DNA from 4 places in the Desulfovibrio sp. JC022 genome. Region 1 is predicted to be linked to each of the others. Evidence: predicted binding sites of a transcription regulator. Region 1 holds the regulator's gene; each other region holds the start of a gene.
What was found. The regulator sigma-54, encoded in region 1, starts transcription at its own class of promoters, with help from an activator protein. The targets are predictions, from matches to a motif close to CTGGCACGGNNNNTGCTT.
Positions count from the first base shown of each region.

Region 2: the regulator sigma-54 is predicted to act here: its motif matches at 1,865-1,882, upstream of FMS18_RS00190 (Spy/CpxP family protein refolding chaperone).
Region 3: the regulator sigma-54 is predicted to act here: its motif matches at 1,669-1,686, upstream of FMS18_RS06005 (glycyl radical protein).
Region 4: the regulator sigma-54 is predicted to act here: its motif matches at 2,340-2,357, upstream of FMS18_RS06695 (ammonium transporter).

Region 1 covers NZ_VOPZ01000002.1:5,648-9,590, reverse strand. The annotation lists gene lptB (LPS export ABC transporter ATP-binding protein) at 32-754, shown strand; gene rpoN (RNA polymerase factor sigma-54) at 1,074-2,489, shown strand; gene raiA (ribosome-associated translation inhibitor RaiA) at 2,541-3,077, shown strand; gene FMS18_RS02990 (PTS sugar transporter subunit IIA) at 3,081-3,530, shown strand; gene rapZ (RNase adapter RapZ) at 3,628-3,943, shown strand, end outside.
Region 2 covers NZ_VOPZ01000001.1:38,248-42,190, reverse strand. The annotation lists gene FMS18_RS00200 (ABC transporter permease) at 1-1,052, shown strand, start outside; gene FMS18_RS00195 (ABC transporter ATP-binding protein) at 1,061-1,723, shown strand; gene FMS18_RS00190 (Spy/CpxP family protein refolding chaperone) at 1,933-2,409, shown strand; gene FMS18_RS00185 (Spy/CpxP family protein refolding chaperone) at 2,751-3,218, shown strand; gene FMS18_RS00180 (DUF4405 domain-containing protein) at 3,366-3,943, shown strand, end outside.
Region 3 covers NZ_VOPZ01000003.1:169,846-173,788, reverse strand. The annotation lists gene FMS18_RS06005 (glycyl radical protein) at 1-1,599, opposite strand, end outside; gene FMS18_RS06000 (sigma-54-dependent Fis family transcriptional regulator) at 1,993-3,552, shown strand; gene FMS18_RS05995 (hypothetical protein) at 3,856-3,943, shown strand, end outside.
Region 4 covers NZ_VOPZ01000003.1:335,310-339,252, forward strand. The annotation lists gene FMS18_RS06680 (sigma-54-dependent Fis family transcriptional regulator) at 1-568, opposite strand, end outside; gene FMS18_RS06685 (hypothetical protein) at 891-1,124, shown strand; gene FMS18_RS06690 (metal ABC transporter solute-binding protein, Zn/Mn family) at 1,206-2,093, opposite strand; gene FMS18_RS06695 (ammonium transporter) at 2,486-3,688, shown strand; gene FMS18_RS06700 (P-II family nitrogen regulator) at 3,797-3,943, shown strand, end outside.

The DNA.
Region 1 (3,943 bases):
CAAAAGCGCGTAGCGCATCAAAAAGGAAGTTATGTCTTCGATTATCGCCAAGAAACTGGTCAAGTGCTACGGACCTAAGGAGGTCGTCCGCGGAATTGGGCTGACCGTGCGCGAGGGCGAGGTTGTGGGGCTGCTTGGTCCTAACGGAGCGGGGAAAACCACAACATTCTATATGCTTGTGGGGGTGGTCAAACCTACTTCCGGGGATGTCTATCTTAATAAAAAGCAGATAACCAGATTGCCCCTGCATGAGCGGGCACGTCAGGGGATCAGTTATCTTCCGCAGGAAAGCTCCATTTTCAAGAAACTTTCCGTGCGTAAGAATCTTGAAATCATAATCGAACATACCGGTCTTTCCGGTAAAGATGTGCCGAAAAGGGCGGATGAACTGCTTGACCAACTGGGTATTCTGCGTTTGGCAGACCAGAAGGCCATGTATCTTTCCGGTGGTGAGCGCCGCCGTCTTGAGATTGCACGGGCCATGATTAACAATCCGAAGTTCATTCTGCTTGACGAACCCTTTGCGGGGATTGATCCCATCGCAGTAATTGATATTCAGGACATCATTTCTTCACTGAAAGATATGGGGCTGGGAATTCTGATCTCTGACCACAACGTGCGTGAAACACTCTCCATCTGTGACCGGGCCTATCTTGTTTACGAGGGTAGGGTTATCCTTAACGGTTCACCGGAAAATATTGTGAAGAACACCAAGGCACGCAGGCTTTATCTGGGTGATAGTTTTAGTTTGTAGTCGTTTTTTACGCTAATTTTGTTTTTCAGGCCGGGCTTCATTTTTTGAAGTCCGGCTCTTTTTTGGGCTAAAGTTTGATTAATTTTGGCATTGTTGATTTACAGTCTGCCCGAACATTGGTACACTTTTTTCATATACAAATTCTGTATGTAAAAAATCCTTAAATATCAGATAATTCAGAGGTCTTTGTTGCATCTTGTAATGGGATGTGGCATAGTCAAATCAAGGCTGAGGTTTAATAAAATTTTTTTTTATTGCTTTGGTGTGCAACTAACTGAAATAAATTGAGTTTGAGACTAATATAAGGTGGCCTGAATATATGGGATTGGAACTTAGACAACAATTAAAGCTTACTCAACAGCTGGTTATGACTCCTCAGTTGCAGCAGGCGATCAAGTTGTTGCAGCTCTCCCGTCTGGAACTGGTGGATAGTGTCCATCAGGAGCTTATGGAGAATCCTATTCTTGAAGAAGCTGAAGCGCAGGAGAGAACTGACGCTGCTGATGCTGATGCAGGCACCGCTACGGCCGAAGAGGCACAAATTTCCAAGGAAGCCGAGTGGGAAAACTATCTCGGTGAATTCTCCAGCACATCAAAGCAGTCTGCTTCCCGCGAGTCTGAATCTTATGAAGAAGGAACTTCATTTGAAACGCGTCTGACCAAGACGGCTTCTCTTGAAGGGCATCTGCATTGGCAGATGAGCCTCTCTGATTTTACCGACGAAGAAAAGACCATCGGCGAATGCCTTATGGGTAATTTAAGTTCGGGAGGTTTTTTACGGATAGACTTGGAAGAAGTATGTGAAACATGCTATGCTGAAATCGAAGACGTGGAAAAGGTGCTTCACCGCATCCAGCGTTTCGATCCGGTAGGCGTGGCGGCAAGGACTCCGCAGGAATGTCTGCTTATCCAGCTGGAAGCATTGAAGCTTGATGATGATCCGATTCTGGTCTCGTTGGTCCGGGACCATCTGGATGATCTTGAGAAGAAACGCTACAAGCCGCTGGCTCGGAAGTTCAAGCTCAGCATGGAGGATTTAAAGAGTTACCTTGATCTGATGCAGACACTTGATCCATTGCCCGGAGCAAGTTTTTCAGGTGGAGACTCTTTCTATGTCAGCCCGGATGCTTATGTTTATGAATATGATGGTGATTTTGTCATAGTTCTGAACGAAGACGGTCTTCCTAAATTGCAGATGAATGCTTTTTATGTGGAGACGTTGGCATCAACCAAGGGAGATGATAAGGAATATTTTCAGGACAAGATGCGTTCCGCACAATGGCTGATGAAGAGCCTGTACCAGCGGCAGCGCACCTTATATAAAGTTCTTGAATCCATAGTGAGGTTTCAGCGCGAATTTTTCGCCCACGGTGTCACCAAGTTAAAACCGCTTATCCTTAAGGAGGTTGCGGAAGACATCGAGATGCATGAATCCACTGTGAGTCGAATCACTACTAATAAGTATGTTTCTACTCCGCATGGAATCTATGAACTTAAGTTCTTTTTTAATAGTGCTCTCGGTCTGGATGACGGATCTCAGGTCGGTTCCGAGTCCGTCAAGGCGACGATCAAAAAGTTGATCGGCGAAGAGGACGGAAAGAAGCCCCTCAGCGACGAGAAGATTGCTGAGATTCTCAAAGAGAAGCTGGAAGTCAATATAGCCAGAAGGACCGTAGCCAAGTACAGGACTGCAATGGGGATACTCTCCTCATCCAAGAGGAAAAAGGTATTCTAATGTAGTCCGGAGAAATCAACGCATATTCACCCCTTACTAAGGAGGCTCTTTATGAACGTAGCATTTACTTTTAAGAATTTCGACGCATCCGAACATCTTAAGGAATATGCAAACAGCCGTTTCTCCAAGTTGGTAAAGTACGTCAGCAACCCTGACAATACTGATATGCAGGTGAATCTGTCAGTTGATAAGTTCAGGCATGTTGCGGAAGTAGTTTTTACCTCCGACCATTTACATGTCTCAGCTTACGAAGTGTCCGAGGACATGTATTCCACCGTGGATATGGTTCTGGACAAGCTAGAAGCCCAGCTTCGCCGCGCAAATGAAAAGATGAGAAGTCACAGGCGTAAGGACGCAGCTCCTGCCCGTATGGATATTCTCAGCTATGGAGAGGAAGAGTACAGGGAACCTGTAATTGTCGAGTCCGACTCTTTTGTTCCCAAGCCTATGAGTATTGATGAAGCCGCAGAGCAGCTTCAGACTCTCGACCATGAATTCCTCGTATTCCGCAATGCGGATAACGAAGCTATAAATGTAATCTACCGCCGCAATAATGGCGATTTCGGTTTAATTGACCCGGGATACTAACTGATGAATATAACTGATAATTTGGCGAAGGACCTTGTTGTTCATGAACTACAGGCCTCTGATAAGAGTGAAGTTCTGAAAGAAATGGTTTCCACCCTCAAGGACGCAGGTCTGGAAGTGGATGTGGAAAATGCCCTTAAGGTCCTTAATGATCGTGAAAAACTTGGAACAACCGGAATCGGGGATGGCATAGCCATCCCCCACGGTAAACTGGAATGTCTTGAAGAGATTGTCGTAGTTGTCGGCCGCTCCAGCGAGGGAGTCGACTTTGAATCTCTGGACATGCAGCCATGTAAGATATTCTTTATGGTACTGGCCCCCGAGCAGGGGGCCGGTGCTCATTTGAAGGTGCTGGCGCAGATTTCCCGGCAGCTTAAAGATGAAGCTTTCCGGCAGGCGTTTATTGATACCGGGGATAAGCAGGATTTGCTTAAACTTCTCGGTCTCGGCTAGATCCGGAATCTTACGGAATCAATGAAAATCAGATTAGCAATGAACTCAGGTCATTGCTAATTTTGTTTGTGGGCTATTGTACAAGGAGGATACTGGGGTGGTTGATGTGGATTCCTTTCCTGTGATTGTTGTTACCGGGCTTTCCGGTGCCGGTAAATCTACTGTTCTGAAAGTCTTCGAGGATCTGCGTTTTTTCTGTGTTGACGGACTGCCCGCAGGGATGCTTCCGCGTCTGGTTGAACTTTTCAATACTCGTGACAATGCCTACCGTGGGCTGGTGCTGGGTATGGATCTGCGACAGCTTGAATTCAGTGTCGACTGGGAAGCCACCCGTGAAGAACTAACTTCCAAAGGGTATCGTCCAAGTATTCTTTATCTTGAAGCACGTCTGCCGGAATTGGTGCGTAGATACG
Region 2 (3,943 bases), on a different contig from region 1:
TTCTTTCCACCGTAGTGGGCAACAGCCTTGAAGAAAAAATGAGTAAATTCGGGGCCAACATACTGATCACCCCGAAGACCGAATCCCTCTCGGTCAGCTACGGCGGTCTGGACCTCGGCAACGTGGCCTACGGATCACATGAGCTTGACGGGACTCCGGTACTGAAATCGATCCGGTCCATTGAATTGAAAGAACGGCTCAGTGCTGTTGCGCCCAAATTCGCTGCTATTTCGAAGATTAAAGGTCAACAGGTGGCAGTGGTCGGGGTCAGCATGGCTGATGAATTAAGTATCAAAACACACTGGTATCCGCTGGGCCGCTTCCCGGAAAATCAAAATGAAATCCTGCTCGGTTTCAATGCCGCCCGCAAATTAGGAATAAAACCTGAAGAAACACTTGAGATAGAAGGAAACAAACTCCTGACAGCCGGAATCCTCGACCCCACCGGAACCGAGGATGATAACGTGATCTTTATGGATATCGACCTGCTGCGTAACAGCGTAGGACGGCCCGGAGCCGTTCATTTCATTGAAGTAGCCGCACTATGTGCCGGATGCCCCATTGATGAAATAGTACAGCAGATCGTCAAAGTAGTCCCCGGTGCGGAAGTGAAAGCCCTGCAACATGTGGTTAAGCAACGCATGTCCGCCATCAGCTTTGTAAATCAAATGGCTTGGACTGTTAGCGGAGTGATCCTGCTCACCGCCTGCTTCATGATCGGACTTTCCATTTTCTCGGCAGTAAATGAACGCAAAACCGAAATCGGTCTCATGCGCTCGCTGGGATTTTCCACAGGATCGGTCTTTTCCATCTTCTGCCTTGAGGCACTGCTCATGGGTTGTATCTCAGGAATTCTAGGTTATCTGGGTGGTTTCTTTGCCAGCGGAGAAATCCTCAAGAACCTGAATATGGGGGAAGCAGAAATAGTTTTTGACCCACTTGCCTTCGGAATCACTTTTCTGGCTGTTTCAGGACTGGCTGTTCTCTCAGCCACTATCCCGTCACTTCGCGCTACCCGCGTTGATCCATCAAGAACCCTTGTTTCACTGTAAGGACAACTATGCTTAAAACAGAATCAATTACCCATAGTTATGGTGAAGGTCCCACAGCTGTAACTGTACTGGACGATGTTTCAATCACTATCCCTGAAAATGGATTCACCTCCATTGTCGGCCGCTCCGGCTCCGGTAAATCAACCCTGCTAAGCGTTATCTCCAGCCTGCTCCGCCCTGAACAGGGAACAGTTTACTTCAAAGACCGTGAAATAACTTCTCTGTCCGGCTCTGAAATCGACAGGCTCAGGAAAGATGAATTCTCCATTATCTTTCAGTCGCACCACCTGCTCCCTTACCTGACCGCCCACGAAAATGTACTCCTGCCCTTTCTGGACAGTCTGCGACCAGCAAACGAACAACTGCTGGAGCACGGACGGACCTGCCTTGAGCGGGTCGGCTTAAAGGGTAAAGAGAACCGCCTTCCGGGACAGCTTTCCGGGGGCGAGCAGCAGCGGGTAGCCATTGCAAGAGCTCTCGTAAAGTCACCCTCAATCCTCTTTGCCGACGAACCGTGCGGCAGTCTGGACAAAGCTACAGGCAATGAAATCATGGGAATCCTTCAGGATCTCAATGATGAGGGATTGACCATTGCCATGGTCACCCACGAGCGGGTCCATGCCAGCATGGCTAAGGATACTATTTTACTGGAAGACGGCAGAACTCTTTAGAAACATTAAGTTTTATAAGTGCATTTTTACATTTATAATGCACAAGATGTGCAGGCTTGCGCAGATCTTTGCATATTCATTTTCAGACTAAAAAAGTATACATTTAACCATAAATTCAAAAGGTTTAACATCTTACGTAAAATGGCACGGCCTGTGCTTTAGGAGAATTACGAGACAACAAGAACTCATACAACTCCAAGGAGAGAACCATGAAAAAGAAAATCGTGATTCCCGTAGTAGCAATTATGGTAATGGCCATGGCCGGAACAGCAATGGCCCGCGGGGGCAACCACAGAAACGACCACAATGGATACCATAACGGTCCCCGCCAGATCTTCGAACAGCTTACCCCTGAAAAACAGCTGGAAGTAAAAGCCATCTTCCAGAAGCATCAAGACGAATTCCAGACCATCAAAACCCAGATGTGGGCTAAGCGCACCGAATTGAACGCACTGGTCGATTCCGGCAAGGCCGACCAGAAAACTATCAGCAAGCTGGTCAAAGAAATGGTAGAACTCAGGACCAAGGGCTATGACCTCCGCAAACAGGTCAATGAAGAACTCGAAGCAGCCACCGGCATTGATATGCCCATGCGCGGTTTCGGAGGCGGTCGCGGCTTTGATGACGACGGTACCCGCAAAGGACGCAGACATAACAATGACAATAGAGGGCACTGGAACTCTTAAGCTAGATAAATAATTTCATCATCCCCTGCATAGAAATAGAACACTCCTTCCCCCTGTTATAAGGAGGCCCCTCCCCGGGCCTCCTTTTTTAATTTTAATAAAGTACTACCAATCTCTTTCCACGCTTTAAATCTGTCATCTTCTAGAAGATTTAAGCTTAATGCAGGTGAGCGTGCACTTCTTGTGCAATCACCTGCACATACACTTTGCACTTACACCTATCCCAACTCTTGCACAAAACAGCATAACACACTGATTATACTAACCTTCCAGTTTTGGCACGCCACATGCTTTATGACAGACTGAGAGGGCAACAACTTTTAACCGCATCAGGAGATCATATGAAGAGAAAAACTCTGATTCCGCTGATCGTCGTGCTGGTTCTGGCAGTAGCTTCTGTCGCCATGGCACGCAACGGTTACCGGAATACCGGCTACCACAATGGTAACTGGGCTGCATATGAGCAACTGACACCTGAAAAACAACAGCAGGTGCAGGACATCATCAAAAAATATGAATCCACATTCCAGACCCTGAAAAGCGATCAGTGGGCAAAACACACTGAACTCAACGCTCTGGTAGAGTCCGGCAAAGCAGACAAGGATACCATCCATGCTCTGGTAAAGGAACTCACCGAAGTACGGAATAAGCTTTACGCAGAACACAACAAAATGGCTGAAGAAATAGAAAAAGAAACCGGCCTGACCTTCCCGCCCATGGGGCAGGGATTCGGTAAGGGCGGCAGAGGCTGCGGTAACTCTCGGCAGGGCAACTGCCCCGCCGGCGGATGTCCGGGCCAAGGTTCCTAAAACCCTTTAAATAACGTTCATCTACACTTAATTACAGGAAAACGGGTAAAAAGGAGGACTGCTTGGTCCTCCTTTTTTTATTAAATAATCTTCCACATTCAGGACTATTTAAGCTACTAATATCAGAGCAAATCAAAGGAGAATTGTATGTTTAGAAAAATCACATCCCTGACCAGCTTCTTTTCGTTCATAGTCCTGATTATTACCAGCGTAGTCCTATATATTGTACCACAGGGCCGCGTAGCCTATTGGGCGGACTGGACCCTTTTCGGCCTGAGCAAGGAACAATGGGGCGACATCCATATCTGCACCGGAGTTCTTTTCCTTGTTATCTCCATCCTGCACATCTGGCTGAACTGGAAGCCCATCCTCGCCTACCTCAAGAAAAAGGCCGGGGATGCAAATTTCACCTCACCCGCATTTTACATAAGCCTTGCCATCACACTTTTCGTGACCTTCGGTACTTTGGCCGAATTGCCGCCTATGAAGCAGGTATTGGAATTCAGCAAATACTTTCAGGCCAGAGGCGAAACAAAGTACGGCATCCCTCCATACGGGCACGCCGAACTCAGCCCGCTGCAAATTTTCTGCAAACGCATGGGACTTGATGTGGACAAAGCTGCGGCCTCCATCAGAAATGCCGGAATCGAACTTGAATCCACCAAAGAACCCATCAAATCCATTGCCAACAAGGCTGGTCTGACCCCCAAGGAAGTTCATGAAAT
Region 3 (3,943 bases), on a different contig from region 1:
CAGGAAGTTGTTATGCTGTGCTTTGTAAGCATCGTAGAACTCGTCCCAAGTTTTGAAAGAACAAGGATCACCGGTTTCGATGGAGAGCTGCTTGTCGCCGTATTTCTGCATCTTTCCGTTGTAAAGAACCATCTCAACCGCTGCAGCGAAGTTGATGTAGGGGTTACCGGAAGTGTAGGTGTCGCGATTGGGCATTCTGATTTCTGCGCAACCGGATACAGCGTAGTCGTAAATTTCTTCGAACTTTGCGCCCTTGGAGAGGTGCAGGGGAATTACTTCTTCATCGTTGATCAGTTTCGGGAAACCGGAACCTTCTTTGATGGTTTCAGCAACTTCAGCAAGGAAACGCTCGGGGGAACGTGCGTGGATACGTGCAGCGAGGTCGGGGTAGTGATGCGGGAACTCACGTTTGGAACGCAGGAACAGGTAGGTGAGATCGTTGGTTGCATCAACGCCGTCTTTGGTCTGGCCACCGACGGTGACTGCTTCCCAGTGTGCGTAGCCTTCGTTGAATGCGCCGCCCTGAGGGGAGATGTAGAGGTCGATGAACTGAGCCATGCCTACATACATGCATTCGATGAATTCGATAGCCTGATCGTCGGTGAGGATACCGGCTTCTACATCCTGCTCGTAGTAGGGGTAGAGGTACTGGTCCATGCGGCCGTTGGAGATGATGGTACCGGTCTTCTGCTCGAGACGGGAGAACATCTGGGTGAACCACTGAGACTGTACAGCTTCGTGAAAGTTGGTAGCAGGCTGTTCGGGAACCTTGCGGCAGATTGCAGCCATGGTTTCCAGTTCAGCTTTGCGGGTAGGATCGGTTTCAGCAGCAGCTTTTTCAGCAGCGAAATCAGCGTGACGGTTAGCCCAAAGGACTACTGCGTCGCAGATGATAATGATCGCTTCGAGGAAAGGAATTTCCTGAGTGTTGGCTTTGGGGGAGAAAGTATCGACGTTGTCGAGTCTTTCCTGTGCTTCAGCACGGATGCCGCCGAAACCACGTTTCAAGATCTTTTCGAAATCGTGAACCCACTGCAGGGAGGAGCGGAAAGAAGAAGTTTCGTTAACGATGAAGCGGGATATGAGACCTTCAGGGTCATCGTAGGTCAGAGCGTGAACGTCTTCGGGCAGAGCCTGATTCAGTGCTTCGTGGTAGGTTTTACCTTTCCAGAAAGGAGCGATTTCTTCGATAACAATTTTAGCGTCTTCTTCAGTAATGGAGAAGGGAGAACCGGAACGTTTGGGCAGTTCTTCAACAGCCATGTCGAGGAAGTCACCGTCCAGTTCGGGGTAAAGGATGCCGTAACGACCGGGGTAGCCGGCACGACCGCAGAGCAGGTTGTCATCATCAATGTATACAGTGATGTTTTCTGCAACATTCTTCATGGCCTTGGCCCAGCGCAGGATCAGGGGCTGGCCTTCGGTTTTTTCCATGGACTTGGTGAAGTAAAGAGCGCGCTCAACATCAATGGCGGGCTTCTGATTCTCGATGGTATCAAGAATTTTGAAAACGCGTTTGTGAGTTTCGCGAAAAGGGTTAGCTTTACCTGCAATCTTATCTTCGAGCATCTGCTCATGAGGTGAACGACAACATTCCATTTGGATTCTCCTTCTATGTTTACTGTGGAAAATTTTTGACCACAATTGTGGGCGAATTACTTTTCCCTTGAGCATGGAGTGTGCCAAAATGAACAAGCCTCATAAGGTGTTGTAAATAAAAACTTTTTAGCTCTGCTTGTTTTTCGGAGGACGTTAGTGGGAAATAGGCCTCACGTTGCAATTCGGAAACAAAAATAGGTCTAGTCCGGTTTATCCAAGTAAAACGGGGAGTAATCACTTTGTGCAGTTTTGCAACGCAGACTTACTGGTTGTTGTTTTGCAACCTGTAGTGTTTTAAGGCATGAAAGCCGCCTCTTCCAAAAAAAGTTCAATTGGAGTAGGAATAAACTACTTTATTTAAGAGGTTGCTGAAGATTTAGGCTGGAGGGGAAAATGAACGAGCTTCGAGATCATGAATTTCAGATTGCCGCGAACAGGGCTTTACTCAAGAATCCTGAAATAAGATTTGCTTTTCAGGATTGCCTGATAGTTTTGCAAAATTATATTCCGGCTGATTACATCAGCCTCCATCTATTTGATGAGGGGTTGGGGATTATTGAAACAGTTGTTGATGCCACAGTTGATTCATCTCCTGAAATAAATAAAACCACGGTGCTTACGCCCGAGGCCCGTGAGATTGCTTCGGCAAGTATTGAGTACATTGACCCGCAGCAGCCGTATGAGATCATTGACCGTCTTGAAGATTCGGTAATGGCCCAGCAGTTGGGCCTTGATCTCGGAACCCCGGATTCCCCCAGTCTGGTTCTGGATCTCTGCCGTGACGGGGTCTATCTCGGTTCGGTTGCTTTAACTGCTGCGCCGGGAGTCTTATACACCCATGAACACGGTGCCTTAATGGCCTTATTGCACGATACAATAGCCTGCGTTGTTTCACAGTTTTTAAATTTTCGGGAATGCATCCGGTTGCGGGCCAGCCTTGCCGACCGGACCAGCCTTTTGCAGGGGGGATTGAACAGTACTCCTGACCATGGGGTGGTCGGTTCAGACGGAGGGCTTAAGGATGCTTTCGATTCCTGCACGCAGGTTGCGCCGACGCAGGCCCCTGTTTTGCTGCTGGGTGAAACCGGTACCGGTAAAGAAGTTCTGGCCGGTGCTATTCACCGCCTGTCCGGTCAGAGCGAGGGGCCTTTTGTTAAGGTTAATTGCGGGGGGATTCCTGCTACCCTGCTGGAAAGTGCTCTCTTTGGACACCGCAAGGGTGCTTTTACCGGTGCAGCTAAAGATGCTGCGGGCTATTTTGAGCGTGCCCGTGGCGGGACAATTTTTCTGGATGAGATCGGCGAACTTTCCCTTGAGGCCCAAACAAGGTTCCTGCATGTTTTGCAGGACGGCAGCTTTGAGCGCGTAGGCGGGAGCAAGCCTCGAGTTGCAGATGTGCGGGTTGTTGCCGCAACCCACCGCAATCTAGCAGAATTGGTGGAACTGGGAGCATTCCGGCAGGATCTGTTTTTCAGACTCAATGTTTTTCCTATTACAATTCCGCCGTTGAGATTGCGCAGGAGTGATATTCCCCCGCTTACGGCTCATTTTATCAAAAAAATTGCCGGGGAGATGAGTCTGGAGATTCTTCCCGTGCTGGCTCCCGGAGCTGTGGACAGCCTGCTCGATTACAACTGGCCGGGAAATGTTCGTGAGCTTGAGAATGTTATTGAGAGGGCTGTCATAACGCAGCGTGGGCTGCCGTTGAGTTTTGAGTTGTCCAATCTGCCCGGGCAGTGTTCAATTTTTAAAGAAGAACCTGATCTGAATTTTGAGTCTGCTGTTACTGATATACTTGTCCGCGCCCTTAATCGCTCCAAGGGACGTATCGAAGGGGAAGGCGGGGCTGCCGAGATATTGGGGCTTCATCCCCGAACCCTGCAAAGCAGGCTCAAGAAGATGGGCATTCCTTTCGGTCGCAAGGCCATAGGATTGTATAGAAAAGCAAACTAACTCTTAAATAGAAGAGATTGATCTCTGATATTCAGGAGTTTTCAACAGCCGGGTGTGTGTTGAACCTTGCAAGACTTTGATTTTATGTACTAAATTTTGTGGCATATTGTGGTATGTCTATTGCTTTTATTAATGCGTCTTTTAATAACGCATTAAGATGAGGAATAGCTCATGATCCGCCTGCTTACCGTTCAAGTAAAAGTCCTTTCATTTTTACTTTCGCTCTTTAGTTTAACCTTTCCTTTACAATCGCACGCACGCCCTCTCCCCGCTACATCTTGGGTTGAGAACAGTCCCTCCTCAATGCAGGTTAACTTTAACAGTCTGGCAACAGACAATGTTAACTGTATTGTGGGGGTCTGTGATGAAGGTAAGATTTATTATTTGGAAA
Region 4 (3,943 bases), on a different contig from region 1:
GGCTCTTTCCTACAATAGCTTTATTGTTCCTGATGCTGCTTAACGTCCTGCTGAGCTGGGCGAATTCAATGCGTTGTTTTTGAAATTCCAGAGAGTTGCTCAGAGAGATCGAGCCGATGTCCACCATATCCTGCAACATGGTCAGGTAACCGGGGTCAAGATTGAGCTGTTCCCCGTCTGTGCTGGTGTCGATGACCTGTACCGCTCCGAATACCTCTTGTCCTTTGAGGCTAAGAGGAAAGCAGAGGATGAGTTTACTTTTGATTTTGAAATCTTTTTCCAGAGAACTGTAGTGTCGTGAGTCCCCGGCTTCGGCAATGGTCATTTCGTCGTTCTGGATAACCCAGCCCACAATACTCTGATCCTGCGGAGATATTTGTATACCCTTCACGTCTTCGCTTTTTTCTCCAAGGGCTTCGACGCATTCGTACATGTCGTCGCGTTTCAGCCAGAGTGATCCTCGCTCAACGTTTTGCAGTTTCAGCAGCAGGGCCAGAATTTGCTTTTGCAGCTTTTCCGGGTCTAATTCTTGAGAAAGGGCCTTGTAATCATTAATGGATATAGTCATAATAAAGGGTTGTGAATCACGTTTGTTGATATTATTATTTGGGTATAATCTTTAAATATCGTTAAAGTAGTGCTGGGTCAACAGTAATTGCACGTTGAGCAATGGAGGCTGATCTCTTGTTTATGGGCTAAGTCCTTTTAAACAGTGCTCTCTGGAAGTCTTAATGTTTTTTGGCACGGAAGGTGCTTTATGGAGAGTAGCTTGTTAGTCAAGTATGGACCGGAGAGCCCACTCCACCTCCCCGACCCCTCCGGGCTCTCCGGTCCATAAACTTTTCAAATGCAAATTCGACGCAATTCCTCGAATATATGGAGATGACCTGATGAGTAGTGTTGAAACTCTTATGTCCATGCACCGTGAAGATATGGCCCTCTTAAGAACTGAAGCCAAGCAGGCCAGAAAAGAGAGGTTGGATAATAACCGTGAGATGGATCTGGCATTTAAAGACTTGCGCAGCAAACTTTCGGCTGAAATGCCGGTAACGAGTTCTTTTTCCATAAAACTTCGCGCTCCATTTGCAGTAATGACTGCTTTGATGGGAGTTCTTAGTTTTTAAATAGTTTTGTGTCCGGCTGTAGCAGTCGGAAAATCGCCTTGAAAAATCCCGTTCGTCAGCTGACGAACGGGATTTTTGTTTTTAACGTTCTTTTATAAAAGTTGCGGCGGTGCGACGTAGGTTTTCGGCCCAGTCTTCGGCCAGCGGATCGGCAGTCAATGTTTCCGCTCCTATGGAGCTTGCTATGGCGCGTGCGCTTTTTTGTGAGAATTGGGGCTGGATAAAAATGGCTTTTACTGAATTCTTCTTTGCAAACTTTATCAGCTGAGTCAGTTCCTTGGGGCTTGGTTCTTTGCCTTCAAGTTCAATGGGGATCTGGTTCAGGCCGTAGGTGCGGGCAAAGTATCCCCATGAAGGGTGGTAGACCATAAAACTGAATCTTTCTCCTTTTGGGGTGAATATGTTCAGTAATTCTGAATCCAGCTTGTTTATTTCTGCTGCAAAATTCAGGTAGTTGCTGGTGTATGCTTCTGTGTTTGCGGGATCATGCTCAATCAAAACGTCTCTAATCTGCTGGCTGATGATTCTGACCAGTGGCGGTGAAAGCCATACGTGCGGATCGGTTATTTGGGTTGTTTCGTGTTCGTTGTGGTGTTTGTGTTCGTCTTCGTCATGAACGTGTGTTTTCATGGTCTGATGAACAACAGTTTTTCCAAGGTTTATAATCTCGAGTTTGTCATTGGCAGATCTGAAGCGCGGGATCCATGCCCGCTCAAAAGGTACTCCGATAGCAAAGTATATTTCTGATTTGCTTAGCAGGGCCATCTGGCGAGGTTGCGGTTCATAGGTGGCCGGGCTGCTTCCCGGTTTGACCATGATATTTGCTTTTACTTTTTCTCCTCCGATTTTCTCCACAAAATATTTCAAGGGTGCGATGGATACTGTTGTTTGAAGTTTTGCTGCCGAAACTGTTGAGCAGGTCAGCAGTAGGGCAAGTATGCTCAGTGCGATTGTTTTTGTTGTTTTCATGTGTTCTCTCTGTGTTTGATATTCAATCTCATTTAGTTGAAGGTGTATCATATTATATATGATGTCAATCGCTGTTGTCATTGCTTGTTTTGTGTGTAGGGCGAAAGAATTAATTGAGAAGGTTTGCTTTGTGTGTTTTTTAAAATTGTTTTTTAGTTCTATTTAGCTTTATTGGTTTTACTCTTGTTTTTGCAAAAATGTTTTATGTGGTTTTTTTGGGTTGTTTTTTTGTTTAATCCGCTTGTTTTGGCACAAAGAGTGCTTGGCTAGTATGAGAAATGCATTTTTGAAGGGTTGATTTTCTAAAATTGTAAAAACAGTGGCTAAAAAACATTGTCTGAAAGACATAAATGTAAAAACAACAGATTCAAAACAGCAGGGGTTAACAAAAAATGAATTCGGCGGATACTTCTTTCATTCTTATTTGTGCGGCTCTGGTCATGTTCATGACGCCGGGGCTGGCTCTTTTTTATGGCGGTATGGTGCGCAGCAAAAATGTGCTGGCGACAATTATGCAGAGTTTTATCATGCTTGGGCTGGTTTCGATCATCTGGACTGTAGTCGGTTATTCACTTTCTTTTGGTACAGATATTGGCGGACTCATCGGCGGTATGGATTTCTTTGCCCTTAACGGCGTGGGTATGGATACAGCCGGGAGTCCTGCCGACAACCTGCCTCATCTTTTATTCATGATATTTCAGTGCATGTTCGCGGTTATCACTCCCGCGCTGATCACCGGGGCCTTTGCCGAGCGTATGAAGTTCGGGGCTTTGCTTGTCTTTTCATCTTTCTGGGTTGTTCTTGTTTATGCTCCCATGTGCCACTGGGTCTGGGGCGGCGGCTGGATGGGGGATCACGGTGCCCTTGATTTCGCGGGCGGTGCGGTTGTGCACATGAGTTCCGCAGCAGCAGCCCTTGCCGGCTGTCTGGTCATGGGCAAACGTAAAGGATACGGACGTGAACCTTTCATCCCCCACAACCTGCCCATGACCCTGCTCGGTGCCGGGATGCTCTGGTTCGGCTGGTTCGGCTTCAATGCCGGCTCCGCTCTTGCTGCCAACGGTCTGGCTGCCAATGCTTTTGTTACCACTCATCTTGCTGCGGCTGCCGCGGTTCTCGGTTGGTTGCTGGTTGAAGCCATGCATGGCGGCAAACCTACAACTCTCGGTGCGGCATCAGGTGCTGTTGCCGGGCTGGTGGCCATTACTCCGGCTGCGGGATTTGTCACTCCCATGGCTTCAATTGTCATTGGTTTTGGCGGTGGTATGGTCTGCTACGGCGGTGTACTCATGAAAACAAAATTCGGCTATGATGACTCTCTCGATGTTGTTGGTATCCACGGTCTCGGTGGAACTTACGGTGCCATTGCCACCGGGCTTTTTGCCAGCATAGGCGCGGAAGGTCTGTTCTATGGTAACGCTTCCCAGCTTTGGATTCAGATCGAATCCTGTATCGCCACTTGGGGATACTGCTTTGCGGTCAGCTGGGTTCTGTTTAAACTGATCGATAAATTTTACGGCTTGCGCCCTTCCGAGGAAGATGAAGTCTCCGGGCTGGATGTCTCGGAGCACAGCGAAGCCGGATACCAGATTTAGAATTAAGATGATGCGCTTCGCGTTTTTTGATTATTTGATTTCGGTTCCGGCGGGCAGAGGGGGTAACCCCCTCTGCACTCCTTAATAGTTAAGACAGGATAAATTCTTATGAGAAAGATTGAAATAATTGTAAGGCCTTTTAAGGTCGATGATGTGAAGGATGCCATTGCCGCTCTTGGTCTCAAGGGCATGACCGTTACTGACGTTAAAGGTTTCGGACGTCAGGGAGGGCACAAGGAAGTCTACCGTGGTGCC